Regions from separate parts of the Oceanobacter sp. 4_MG-2023 genome, predicted to be linked through region 2. Evidence: predicted binding sites of a transcription regulator. Region 2 holds the regulator's gene; each other region holds the start of a gene.

Region 1 (4,263 bases), on a different contig from region 2:
AAATATCAGCACAAGGCTGACGGCATCCACCACCCAGACGCCCACCTCGCCAAACAGACGGCCGCTGTGTAAATCCAGCAGCAAACGTTCGCGGGAAATCCCCGGCAAGGGCTTGTCCCTGTTCAGAGACTCGACCAGTTCAGCAGGCAAGGGAGTGAGAGTGGCCCAAGGCGAGTCCGCTGTCGGGACGGATTCGGGCGGTAGTGGTTGCCAGCTCCAGCTGTTGTTATCGAGATAATAGGGTGGGCTGGACAGCAGCAGGGCATCTTGATCCGGCAGCATGCCCAGTGTGCTGGCTTGCAGTGGCAGACTGCCCAGTTCTTCAACCAGTTGGCCATCAGGCAAATACAGGGCAATGCGGTTATTACACAGCAGGGCAATGGTTTCTTGCCAACGCAAGGCACCCAACAAGGGCTGATCGCAATGGCCGATGGCATCGTGATCCAGATACAGGGTGTCGCCAACCTGACTGACCCAGTGATCCCCAGCGGCAAACCCTTGCTCGACAGTGGTGTCCTGAATGCCATACAGCCAGGCGATCCAGGAGGAATAGACCGGTGTTTTGGCCCATCCCAGTGACTGGCTGTGATTGATCAGGATGCCGGTAATGGCCAGCATCAATAGAACCGGCAGGATGATCAGGCCGCCGCGGCGATGCCAATGAATCAGAAAAGGAACAAGTTTCAAAACAGAGCCTGTATCAGGAGTCAGGGTTGGGTGGCGGCCTGATTGTGGCTGACCCCGGTTTGCTCTGCAAGATACAGTGCCAGACGGGCGACATTGGTTACGGCCCGCACCGACAAGGTTGCACCGGTAATGCCGTCGATATGCTGGCTGAGTTGTCGGGACTTGTCCAGCCTCGCCCCGGTAAACTGGTCAGTAAAAAACGGGTATCGTACTTCCCAGCCACGGGATTCGAGAAACGCCAGTACCGCAACCGATTGTATCTGGTTATCGGTAATCACCACGCCGATGGTGATTGGCTTCTCTTTGCCAATCTCTTGCAGAATCCAGGCGCTGGTGGTGTCGGCTTGCCAGTATCGTACCCGCAAACCAACGTAAGAATGGCCGAGCAAGGCGGTGGCGGCTTCTTTATGTTCCGGTTTGAGCCACAGGGTTTTGGCCGCTGCTGGCTGCTCGCCAAACGCCTGTGACAGGAACGCTTCCTGACTGAGGTAGTTGTCGGCGCTGGCCATGCTGGCCAGACACCATAATGTCAGGCTCCAGAGAATATTATTCCGTTTCACAGTTTTCCCACTCGGCATCAGAAATCAGGCTTTCATAGCGGGCATCGGTGAGCGTCATCATAAAACAGACCAGTGCTTCGACGTCATCGTCATCGAACAGGCTGCCATCCTGCAGTTCGGTCAGGCTGATGGTCTCGCTGATTTCCGGCTCCGCCCATTCCACACCGGTTTCAGGGTTGATTGTGTAGCGGCTGCCCGTGAGCCAGTGATCGTAAAACTTGACGACCGTGGCCAACTCATTAAACACGCCGTTATGCATATAAGGTGCAGTGATGGCGACGTTACGCAGCGTTGGTACCTTGAATTTACCGGCTTCGGTATCGGCGGTGACGGCGCTGTTGTTTAATTGCAAACCGGTATCAATAAAGTCATCGTCCGAGCCATTGGCCAGCCGTACTGCGGTATTCACCGGGACACCAATATTGTGGTACTCATAGCCGGTAAAGGTCTCGCCGCTGTAGCCCTGGGACTTGAGTTGGTGACACGTGGCGCAGTTGGTGAATTGCTGGGAGAAAAACAGCACCTTGCCCGAGGCGACTTTGGATAATACGCCGTAATCGTAGTAGTCCTCATCATTTGAACTCAGTTGTGAACGATCGTATTTGGAATCGAAGGGGGCAAAAACATCCGTTGCCTCAAAGGTGGCAATGGCGTCGGTCATGGCTTCGTAAGCGGTATCGGTATCGTCAAACACATCGGTACCATACAAGGATTCGAAGGCTGCAATATAATCTTCATCTTCTAACAGGCGTTCGACTACGCTGGCGCGATCTGCCATGCCCATTTCAATCGGGTTTAATGGCGGGCCACCGGCCTGATCGGCAAGGGTGGAAGAGCGGCCATCATGAAACTGGCCGCCCAGCCAGCCACTGTAATCGGACTGGCTGCTGTTGAAGCGACTGCGCGTACCTTCCTGAAACTCCGGTGACAGTGAGGCGTACAGCACCGTTGGTGCATTACGATCTCCCAGGGATACATCGTCATCACCAAGTGATACGGCAGCAGTCAGCCCGTTGTCATCTTCGCGGCTGTCGGTAAAGGCCTTGTCGGCATCGTGACAGCTGGCACAGGACTGGGTGCGGTTGAATGAGAGATTGGTATCGTTGAACAGGCTTTCGCCGAGGGCTGCCTTGCTTTCGAAGGCAAGGCTTGACGAATCAGACGAACTGCCACAACTGCTCAGTAGCAGCGCCAACAATAAAATTGAATACTTTTTCACGGTGACTCCGGTATTGCCCATTCCCTTGGGGTAATGGCTGATAAATCGCATGGTGGCTGGTTGCTCTTGTCTGTTGTGATCCCCAGCTTGTTGTGGTGATCAGGAAGGCTGCTACCAAGGTGGCCAGTTTAGCATGCGTCAATAATCCTGCTAACGATAATGCAATCCCAAGTCTATTTGTAAATCATTTGCATTAGTAATATGATCTCAATCAAATCGAATCGGAACTATTTCGTTTTAATGTAAATGAGATGTTATCCGAAAGACAAATAGTCCGCCAAATTCCTTTATTGCCAGATCGGAGTGTTAAATGATGAAACTGACCTCGCTTGCTGCGGCTATCGCCGTAACTTCCCTGTTAACTGCTTGTGGCAGTAGCTCAGACAGCTCTTCGTCTGATTCCGTTATCAATGTTGATAACGTCAGCAAGGTGTTGGAAACCAACGCTGATATTGCCTACGCCGCTTATTCAGATGCCGTGACCACGGCCAAAGCATTACAAACCGCCTTGCAAACCTTCCGCGAAGATCCGACCGAAGAGAACTTTGTTGCCGCTAAAACCGCCTGGCTGGTTGCGCGTGAACCTTATGGCCAGACTGAAGTTTATCGCTTCCGCCTGAGCCCGATTGACTCTACCGACTACAGCTCGGAAGACGGCCCGGAAGGTGATATCAATGCCTGGCCATTAGGTGAAGCCCTGATCGACTATGTGCAGACCAACGATACTGACTTTGGTACCGATCAGGTGGGCGTAACCGCCAACTCGGCTGGCATTAATGGTGGTGGTGCCTTGACGGCAGCCGATGCGGAAGATCAGTCGAATAACATCATTGGTGATGTAACGATTGATATCACTGCCGACCTGTTGGCCAATACTGCCACCGCCGATGACGAGCATGATGTGATTGCCGGATACCACGCAATTGAATTCCTGCTGTGGGGACAGGACCTGAACAATGATGGTGAAACCACGGATGGGACTGACCGTGAAGAGGCGGTTAAAACCAACGAAGCGTATAACTACGCTGAAGGCGGTGACCGTCCTCTGAGTGACCTGGCTGAAGGCTATTCTGAGACCGACACTTACGACAGCAGCAACTTGTCTGAGCGTCGTCACAAATTTATGGAAGTGGCGGTTGAGAAGCTGATCGACGATTTGGAAACCGTTCGTGATAGCTGGGCTGACGGCGCTTCATACCGCACTGAGTTCACCACCATCAGCAGCGAAGATGACGCCAAACAGAAGCTGGCCGAAATCCTCACCGGTATGGGTACATTGTCTGAAGGCGAGCTGGCGGGTGAGCGGATGCAGATTGCGTTTTCTTCCAACTCCCAGGAAGACGAGCATTCTTGCTTCTCGGATAACACGCACCGCGATATCTGGCTGAATGCCGAAGGCGTCTCCAACAGCTATTACGGTGAATACGCCGGTTACGACAGCACATTGGACGGCACTGACGATGTGACGACCAATGCGGTAAGTGGTTATGGTCTTGATGATTACCTGGCTGATGCCGGTCTGACAGAGGTAGCGGCTTCCATGGTAACGGCGTTGAGCACCACCAGCACCGCTTACGAAAGCATTGATAGCCTGGCCCGTGAAGGTACCCCCTTCGACGTACAGATCATGGACGCTACCACCGATGAGCCAGCCTACGATACAATCAAGGCGCTGAACGCTCAATCAACCGTGATTGCCGATGTTGCTGAAGCGCTTGAGATCGACGGCGATGTGGTTGTCGATGTTGATGCTTCCGAGTGTGATACCACTGATCCAACCACTGAGTGCTAATCTCA
Region 2 (4,263 bases):
GGTGATCTACCAGAATATCGCTTGGGCGCTGCTGTATAATCTGCTGGCCTTGCCAGTGGCAGCGGCAGGTTATATTCCTCCCTGGGCCGCAGCCATTGGCATGTCATTCAGTTCGCTTTTGGTGGTCAGTAATGCGCTGCGACTATCCCGGACGACCAAACCGGATGTATCCGGTCACAATTAGCACACTCAGCCACAAGGCCAGATTATAATGGCTTCCACTCGCTTGGTTTGATGGACATAACATGGATATTATCTACATACTTGTTCCACTTTCGATCGTCCTGATCAGCATTGCCACGCTGATTTTTTTCTGGGCAGTGCGCAGCGGCCAGTTTGATGATATGGAATCTCCGGCTCACAGAATTCTCTTTGATGACGATGACGATCCCGCAAGCACCCAACCCGCAGCAACCGACACAACACCAGCACCCCATACCACGGCAACCGATAAAAACCCATTGTGATTGAACCACTCTCCCTGTTAACCGCCCTGTTGCTGGGCCTGTTTGGCTCCAGTCACTGCCTGGTAATGTGTGGCGGCATTGCCGCCGCCATTGGCACCCGCTCACAACAACAACCGCTACTGACAGCACTGGCTTTTAACAGCGGTCGTATCACCAGTTACGCCTTTGCCGGCCTGCTCGTCTCGCTGCTTGGCTTATGGCTACAACAACTGAATGATGTACTGATGCTGGCATTACGTACACTGGCCGCCATACTGCTGGTGCTGATGGGGCTCTACGTTGCCCGCTGGGCAAGCTGGCTCACCCGTATCGAACAAGTTGGCCAATATCTATGGCAAAGGCTGCAGCCTGCTACCCGCCCCTTGATGACACAATATTCGATCAGCAGTCGCTTTCGCCTTGGACTGCTATGGGGCTGGCTCCCTTGCGGACTGGTATACAGCACTTTGAGCTGGGTCGCCGCCAATGGTGATCCCCTCAAAGGGGCACTGACCATGTTCTGCTTTGGCCTTGGCACACTGCCTGCCCTGTTCGCCAGTGGCCTCGCCGCCACCAGCCTGAGCCGATTACTCAGTCACAGCCTTAGCCGTATCATTGCCGGACTGTTACTGATTGGTTACGGCGTTTGGACTGCAGCAGCCATCTGGTTATAGTAGCCAGGGTCGTTATTGATCAGCGACTGATCATCCGTTGACAATACCTTGACTCAATACCTTGACCAATGTCTTGACAGCCACTCGTCGAGCTAAGACCATACGAAAATTAATGGAACACGGTTCTTCCCTACATAACGGAAAACCCGACACGGTGAGCTCAATGAAAACAAACCAAGCTGCACAGCCTGCGCACCCTCCCTTGCGCGGTAATCAACCCCACTGCCAGACTTGCTCCCTGAACGCACTGTGTCTGCCACTCTCGCTCAGTGACACAGATATGGAGCGACTGGACGATATCATTCGCCGCGGCCGGCCCATTCAAAAAGGCCAGCTGTTATTCCAGCAAGGGGATGAATTCCAGTCCGTGTTTGCGGTACGTACCGGTGCCCTGAAAACCTACACCCTGGCCAGTAATGGCGAAGAACAGATCACTGGCTTTCATCTCGCCAGCGAACTGATTGGTCTGGCCGGTTACGATGCCGGTGATTACCCTCTCACCGCCAAAGCGCTGGAAACCACCACCGTCTGTGAAATTCCGGTTCATCAGCTGGAAAACCTGACTGACGAACTCCCCGACCTGCGCAAACAGCTGATGCGCACCATGGGCAACGAAATTCGTCACGACCAGAACATGATGTTGCTGTTGAGCAAAAAGAACGCCGAAGAACGTGTAGCCTCGTTTTTGCTGGATATCTCCAACCGTTACGCTCGACGCGGTTTCAGTGCCACCCACTTCCGCCTGCCCATGTCGCGGGTCGACATCAGCAACTACCTTGGCCTCGCGGTAGAAACCATCAGTCGGGTATTCACCCGTTTCCAGAAAAATGCCCTGATCGAAACCCAGAGCAAGGAAATCATCGTTCTGGACATGAACAGCCTGTATGAAATGGCCGGACTGAACCCACAAATTGAATGTGACGAGAAAACGCCAGCGGAATAATCCCGCACAGCGTGCCGTTACCCTTCTCAGCGGTAACGGCAAAAACCCCTTATATCCTTGTTTCTGTGCCCAGTTTCATCCCTGAACCCGCTAACCGGCCACCGCGTTGTTATTGGCTGGCAACAGTTACTGACGCCAGCCAATCTATTCGCTAGAATTCGCCGCCTGATTTTTAGCCAGTGTTCCGCCCCAGAATGCTCAGGAGTTTTCCAGCATGACCGCCGATGTCATTGATCGCAAAGCACGCACCGAATTCAACAAACTTCATAAACGTTTGCGCCGAAACGTTGGCAAGGCGATTGAAGACTATTGCATGATCGAAGAAGGTGACCGGATCATGGTATGCCTGTCGGGCGGCAAAGACTCCTACACCATGCTCGATATCCTGATCAGCCTGAAAAAAAGCGCCCCGGTCAACTTTGAGCTGATTGCCGTCAATATGGACCAGAAACAGCCCGGCTTCCCCGAACACGTGTTACCCGAGTATCTGGGCAAACTGGATATTCCCTACCATATTGTTGAAAAAGACACGTACAGCGTGGTCATGGATCTGGTGCCGGAAGGAAAAACCACCTGCGGCCTGTGCTCCCGCCTGCGTCGCGGCACCCTCTACGGCTTTGCTGAAAAAATTGGTGCCAATAAAATCGCCCTGGGCCATCATCGCGACGACATCATTGAAACCTTATTCCTGAACATGTTTTACGGCGGCAAACTCAAAGCCATGCCACCCAAGCTGCTCAGCGACGATAAAAAGCACGTTCTGATCCGTCCGCTGGCCTACTGCAAGGAAAAAGACATCCAGGCTTATTCGACCGCCATGGAGTTCCCAATCATCCCTTGTAACCTGTGCGGCTCCCAGGACAACATGCAGCGCCAGAACATCAAGAATATGCTGACCGAATGGGAAAGGGTACAACCAGGCCGCAGCGAGAATATCTTTGCTGCCATCTGCAATATCGCCCCCTCCCAGCTCGGCGATCTCAATCTGTTTGATTTTGTCAATTTGCAACAACAACAAGACCAGACGCACCTGGCCACCCGGCTCGATATCGTCACCATCGATTAAAGGCGCGTCCGGCCCCTGGGCAGCTCCTCACCAGACAGCGCACCCAACCTTCAAGGGAGAACCATGGATACCAATATCATCACCCCTGAGGGGTATGCAGAACTGGAGCAGGAGCTGGATTATCTCTGGCGAACTGAACGCCCGGAAGTCACCAAAAAAGTGACCTGGGCAGCGAGTCTGGGCGACCGTTCTGAAAATGCCGACTATCAGTACAACAAAAAACGGCTGCGAGAGATTGACCGCCGGGTGCGCTATCTTAGAAAACGGCTGGACGCTGTACGGGTCAGCGAATACCACCCCAGTCAGGAAGGCAAGGCCTATTTTGGTGCCTGGGTTACCCTGATGGACGAAGAGGATAACACCTTGCTTTTCCGTATCGTTGGCCCGGATGAAATCTACGGCAAAAAGCATTATGCCTCTGTTAATGCGCCGGTTGTCAGAGCGTGTCTGGGGAAGTCAGTCGGTGATGATGTGTTCATCAAAACAGAAGAAGCAACCCGGGAATGGGAAATCACCGCCATTCGTTACGATACCCCGTTATAACAAGAGACGAGGTTGGCCGCTGTTCTGATCCAGAAACCGGCTGGAAGCTGGAATCCGTGATTTACACCACAATGGCCTGATGAATCATATGATGGATCATGGCTTTGAGTTTCGCCGGGCGTACCGGCTTGTTCATCAAACGATAGCCCAGCTCCCGCACTTCCTGTTTCAGCACATTGGTGTAATTGGCCGTAATCATCAGCACCGGCGCATCCAGCCCCAGATCGGTACGCATCTGCCGAACCACATCCAGCCCGGTGACGCCATTGTCGAGATGATAATCGGCGAGAATCAAATCAATACCGGCATCCAGCTCTGGTTGTTGCACCAACAGTTCTTCGTAGCTACGCGCGGTGATCACCTCAAAACCCCAGCCACTGAGCAACACCGCCATGGCCTGACAGATCGATGCTTCATTATCAATCACCAGCGCCCGGCGTCCCCGAAATTGCTGATTGCCCAACAAGGCCAATCCCGGTGTGGTTGCCTTGCGGGACAGCTGGCGGCGACCATAAGGCACCAATACCGAAAAACAGGAGCCAAAGCCAAGTCGGGACTGCACCTTGATCGGATGCCCCAGAATACCGGACA
Region 3 (4,263 bases), on a different contig from region 2:
TGATGATCGGCAATATATGTCGGGATGGCCGTGATACCCATACCGGCCAGACAGGCTTCATAGACCATATCGATGTCGTTGACAGACAGCTTGCGTTCGACGCTGGACAAGGTGAAGCCGTGATCTTTTTCAAACTGGCGCAGCCAGTTAATACGGGCAAACTCGGCGTTGGTGACCATCAGAATACGGTGCTTGTCGAGGTCTTCCAGTGATGTTGGGGTGCCCCAGGTCTTGAGGTACTGAGGCGAGGCACAAATCACAATATTCTGGCGCGCTACCGGTTTGGCAATCAGTCGGGAATCTTCCAGAGTGCCAATGCGGAGCGCAAAATCGTAGCCTTCCTTGACGATGTCCAGAGGCCGATCCGAAATATGCAGGTCGAAGCTGATATCCGGGTACTTCTCGGAAAAATCATTAAACATCCGCGCAAGTTCGCGGCGGCCAAAATTGGACATGGCAGTGATGCGCAAACGTCCGCGCGGCGTCACATCAAAATCGGTGACCAGTTTTTCGGCTTCGGAAATGGACTCGAGGATGTTTTCACAGTGCTGGTAAAACATCTGCCCCGCTTCCGTCGGACTGACCGAGCGGGTCGTGCGGTTCAACAATCTCACTCCCAGACGCTCTTCCAGCCCACTGATTTGTTTGCTGACCGCGGATGGCGTAACGCCTAGCGAATCAGCAGCAGAAGTGAAGTTGCGTGCGCGTACAACAGAAACAAATGTTTGCAGGGTGTCTATGCGGGACATGGGTACGATTCTTGCCGAAAACAGGTTAGTGCCGGAGTATAATTAATCCTGAGGAAATAATCAGCTTACATTCGATGCCTTTTACGCCGAAATGGCGTGGATTCAATGCCCTTTGGCTCGTATTGGGCTAATTGTCAGTAAAGTCGTGATATCCGTTGGCGCATGGTCAGGTCATCGGCTGTTGTCTGTCGCCGTCGTCGCGCTGGTGGCCGTGGCAGTCGTGGCGTCTGGAGTGCCACGGCTACGAGGCTGCCACAGATTAACGATACCGGCGAGAATAATCAGCACTGCTCCGGCAATGGTGGTCCAGCCCGGAATTTCATCCCAGAACCACCAACCCATCAAGGCGCCATAAATAACCGCGCTGTAAACGTAGACGCCGACCTTGCCGGTCGGTGCGGTGCGATACGCTTTGGTTAATGCCAGCTGGCCGACTGTTGCCACCAGGCCCATCGCCGCGAGCCACCACCAGGCATCATCGGGAACCGGTCGCCAGTTCATCAGGGCAGCGGGAAAAGAGACCAGGCTGGCAATCAGGCCAAAGTAAAACACAATACACTGGCTGGATTCCGTCACCGACATGCGCCGGATGGTGACCTTGGCCAGAGCTGCCAGGGCAGCCCCGAGCAAACCGATCAAGGCCGCGAGGGTAAAGGTGCTATCGGCTCCGGGGCGCAGGATAATCGCGACACCTGAAAATCCGATTAGCAGGGCCAGGCCACTGAACTTGCCCGTGGGTTCTTTTAGCCACCACCAGGCCAGTAAAGGCATAAAGAAAGGACTCGACAGCTTGACCAGAAAGGCTTCGGTCAGTGGCATATTGCCAAGCGCCCAGAAATAACAGTACATCGCTGCAACCCCTACCAGTCCACGCATGAGGTGCCAATGCCAGACGCTGGTTTTGAGGCTGCCAATGCCACTGTTCATGATCAGGGGGGCCAGTACGATCAGCCCAAGGATATTGCGGAAAAACACCACTTGCTCTGTCGACAGATCGTCTGACAAATGTTTGATCAGGGCGCCCATGATGGCTAATAGCGCTTCTCCCAACATCAGGTATAACGCCCCGATACGCAGTTCGCGACTCACAGTGGTGTAATTCCTCTGGTCTTTAAATTCATTGAAATGACTCAATATCAGCAGTGTTGTGTCGGCGTAGTATTGACGGTGTCGGCTGATTTGCTGGTTTGGGCATCAGTATACGGATGGATGATGAATATTGCTCAGGATCAATAAACAACTATTAGATTTTCTTGTTTTTGATGTTTTTTACTTGAAAATTATTCATCAAGTCTCCATTTACCATTAAGGCAGTCACTGTTTAGCACAACTTCAGTTTGCCCGACTTTACTTTGTACAACGCTGCGAGTACCGGCCTTCCTTGGCTGGTGTTTGCCGGTATTACCAGAGGAGAAGCTCTGTATGCGTATGGATCGTTTAACCACCAGTTTGCAAAACGCCCTGGCCGAAAGCCAAAGCCTGGCCTTGAGCCAGGATCACAATCAGATTGATACCGTCCATTTGTTATTGGCGTTGTTACAGCAGGCCAATAGTTCGGTCAAAGACGTAATTCGTCGTATTGGCAGCAATGTGCCGCAGCTGGAGCAAGCCCTGCAGAAGGTACTGCAAGATCAACCTCGGGTCAGTAACCCTGATGGGCAAATCCAGGTGTCGGCGGAGCTGGGACGGTTATTGAACCTCACCGAAAAAGCGGCCAAACAGCAGGGCGATCAATACGTTTCCAGCGAGATTTTTCTACTGGTGGCACTGGAAGACAAAGGGGCTGCAGGCCAGGCGCTAAAAGCGGCCGGTCTTGATGCCACCAAAGTGAAACAGGCGATAGAGGATATGCGTGGTGGTGAAACTGTGAGCGATGCCAATGCGGAAGACAGCCGCCAGGGGCTGGAAAAATACTGTATCGACCTGACCGAACGGGCCGAAGCGGGCAAGCTGGATCCAGTGATTGGTCGAGATGATGAAATCCGCCGCACGATTCAGGTACTGCAACGCCGAACCAAAAACAACCCGGTTCTGATTGGTGCTCCCGGGGTGGGTAAAACCGCAGTCGTAGAAGGTCTGGCCCAGCGTATCGTCAATGGTGAAGTGCCGGATACCCTCAAGGACAAACGTATTCTGTCGCTGGATATGGGCTCGCTGGTGGCCGGTGCCAAATATCGGGGTGAGTTTGAAGAACGACTGAAAGCCGTATTAAAAGACGTCGCTAAAGAAGAAGGCCGCATCGTGCTCTTTATTGATGAGCTGCACACCATGGTAGGGGCGGGTAAGGGCGAAGGCTCGATGGATGCGGGCAATATGCTGAAACCGGCATTGGCGCGTGGCGAGTTGCACTGTGTGGGGGCTACCACCCTGGACGAATACCGGGAATTTATCGAGAAAGACGCAGCGCTGGAGCGTCGTTTCCAGAAAATCATGGTGGATGAGCCATCGGTCGAAGATACGATCGCCATTTTGCGTGGTCTGAAAGAGCGTTACGAGGTTCACCACGGCGTACAGATTACCGACAGCGCCATTATTGCGGCGGCAAAACTGTCCACGCGCTATATCGCTGATCGCCAGTTGCCAGATAAAGCAATCGACCTGATTGATGAAGCCGCTTCGGTGATTCGTATGGAAATCGATTCCAAGCCACAGGAAATGGACAAGCTGGAACGCCGCCTGATTCAGCTGAAAATTGAGCGTGAAGCGCTGAAAAAAGAAAAAGACGAAGCAGCGAAAAAACGTCTGAGTGATCTGAACGACGACATCAATAAAGCCAGCGGTGCTTATGTCGAGCTGGAAGATGTCTGGAAGCAGGAAAAAGCCCTGCTGGAAGGTGCTTCCAAATCGAAGGAGTTGCTGGAGCAGGCCCGAATCGAAATGGACGCTGCTCGTCGCAGTGGTGATTTGCAACGAATGTCGGAACTGCAATATGGCCGTATTCCTGAGCTGGAAAAACAACTGGCCAGTGCCAATGAAGCCGAGTCCAATGGCTCGCAGGAATTTACCCTGTTACGTAACAAGGTGACGGAAGATGAAATCGCTGAAGTGGTTTCTCGCTGGACCGGCGTTCCGGTGAGCCGGATGCTGGAAGGTGAACGGGAAAAACTGCTGCGTATGGAAGATGTATTACATGAGTCCGTGGTGGGACAGGATCAGGCCATCAAGGCCGTGGCCAACGCGGTACGACGTTCCCGCGCCGGGTTGTCGGACCCGAATCGACCTCATGGTTCTTTCCTGTTCCTTGGCCCGACCGGGGTGGGTAAAACCGAGCTGTGCAAGGCGTTGGCCAACTTCCTGTTTGACAGCAAGGACGCCATGGTACGGATTGATATGTCGGAATATATGGAGAAACACTCGGTGTCCCGTTTGATCGGTGCGCCTCCAGGTTATGTGGGTTACGAAGAAGGTGGTCACCTGACCGAAGCGGTACGACGCAAGCCTTATTCCGTGATCTTGCTGGATGAGGTCGAGAAAGCCCATCCGGATGTGTTTAACATCCTGCTGCAGGTGCTGG

The links. Region 2 encodes FNR, which switches genes on or off when oxygen is low (the NO sensors DNR and NnrR bind a similar motif). Its sites were predicted from a motif close to TTGATNTANATCAA; they were not measured.
Positions count from the first base shown of each region.
Region 1: Q8W24_RS15700 (cytochrome-c peroxidase) is a predicted target of FNR. The motif match lies at 2,668-2,681, and genes of this name have one in related genera.
Region 3: clpB (ATP-dependent chaperone ClpB) is a predicted target of FNR. The motif match lies at 1,969-1,982, and genes of this name have one in related genera.

Region 1 covers NZ_JAUYVV010000031.1:18,658-22,920, reverse strand. The annotation lists gene Q8W24_RS15710 (PepSY-associated TM helix domain-containing protein) at 1-687, opposite strand, end outside; gene Q8W24_RS15705 (FMN-binding protein) at 708-1,247, opposite strand; gene Q8W24_RS15700 (cytochrome-c peroxidase) at 1,234-2,466, opposite strand; gene Q8W24_RS15695 (imelysin family protein) at 2,777-4,258, shown strand.
Region 2 covers NZ_JAUYVV010000005.1:59,597-63,859, forward strand. The annotation lists gene Q8W24_RS05585 (heavy metal translocating P-type ATPase) at 1-184, shown strand, start outside; gene ccoS (cbb3-type cytochrome oxidase assembly protein CcoS) at 246-467, shown strand; gene Q8W24_RS05595 (sulfite exporter TauE/SafE family protein) at 464-1,120, shown strand; gene fnr (fumarate/nitrate reduction transcriptional regulator Fnr) at 1,284-2,063, shown strand; gene ttcA (tRNA 2-thiocytidine(32) synthetase TtcA) at 2,278-3,129, shown strand; gene greB (transcription elongation factor GreB) at 3,193-3,672, shown strand; gene Q8W24_RS05615 (NahK/ErcS family hybrid sensor histidine kinase/response regulator) at 3,734-4,263, opposite strand, start outside.
Region 3 covers NZ_JAUYVV010000001.1:121,331-125,593, reverse strand. The annotation lists gene Q8W24_RS00580 (LysR family transcriptional regulator) at 1-749, opposite strand, end outside; gene Q8W24_RS00575 (DMT family transporter) at 921-1,838, opposite strand; gene clpB (ATP-dependent chaperone ClpB) at 2,172-4,263, shown strand, end outside.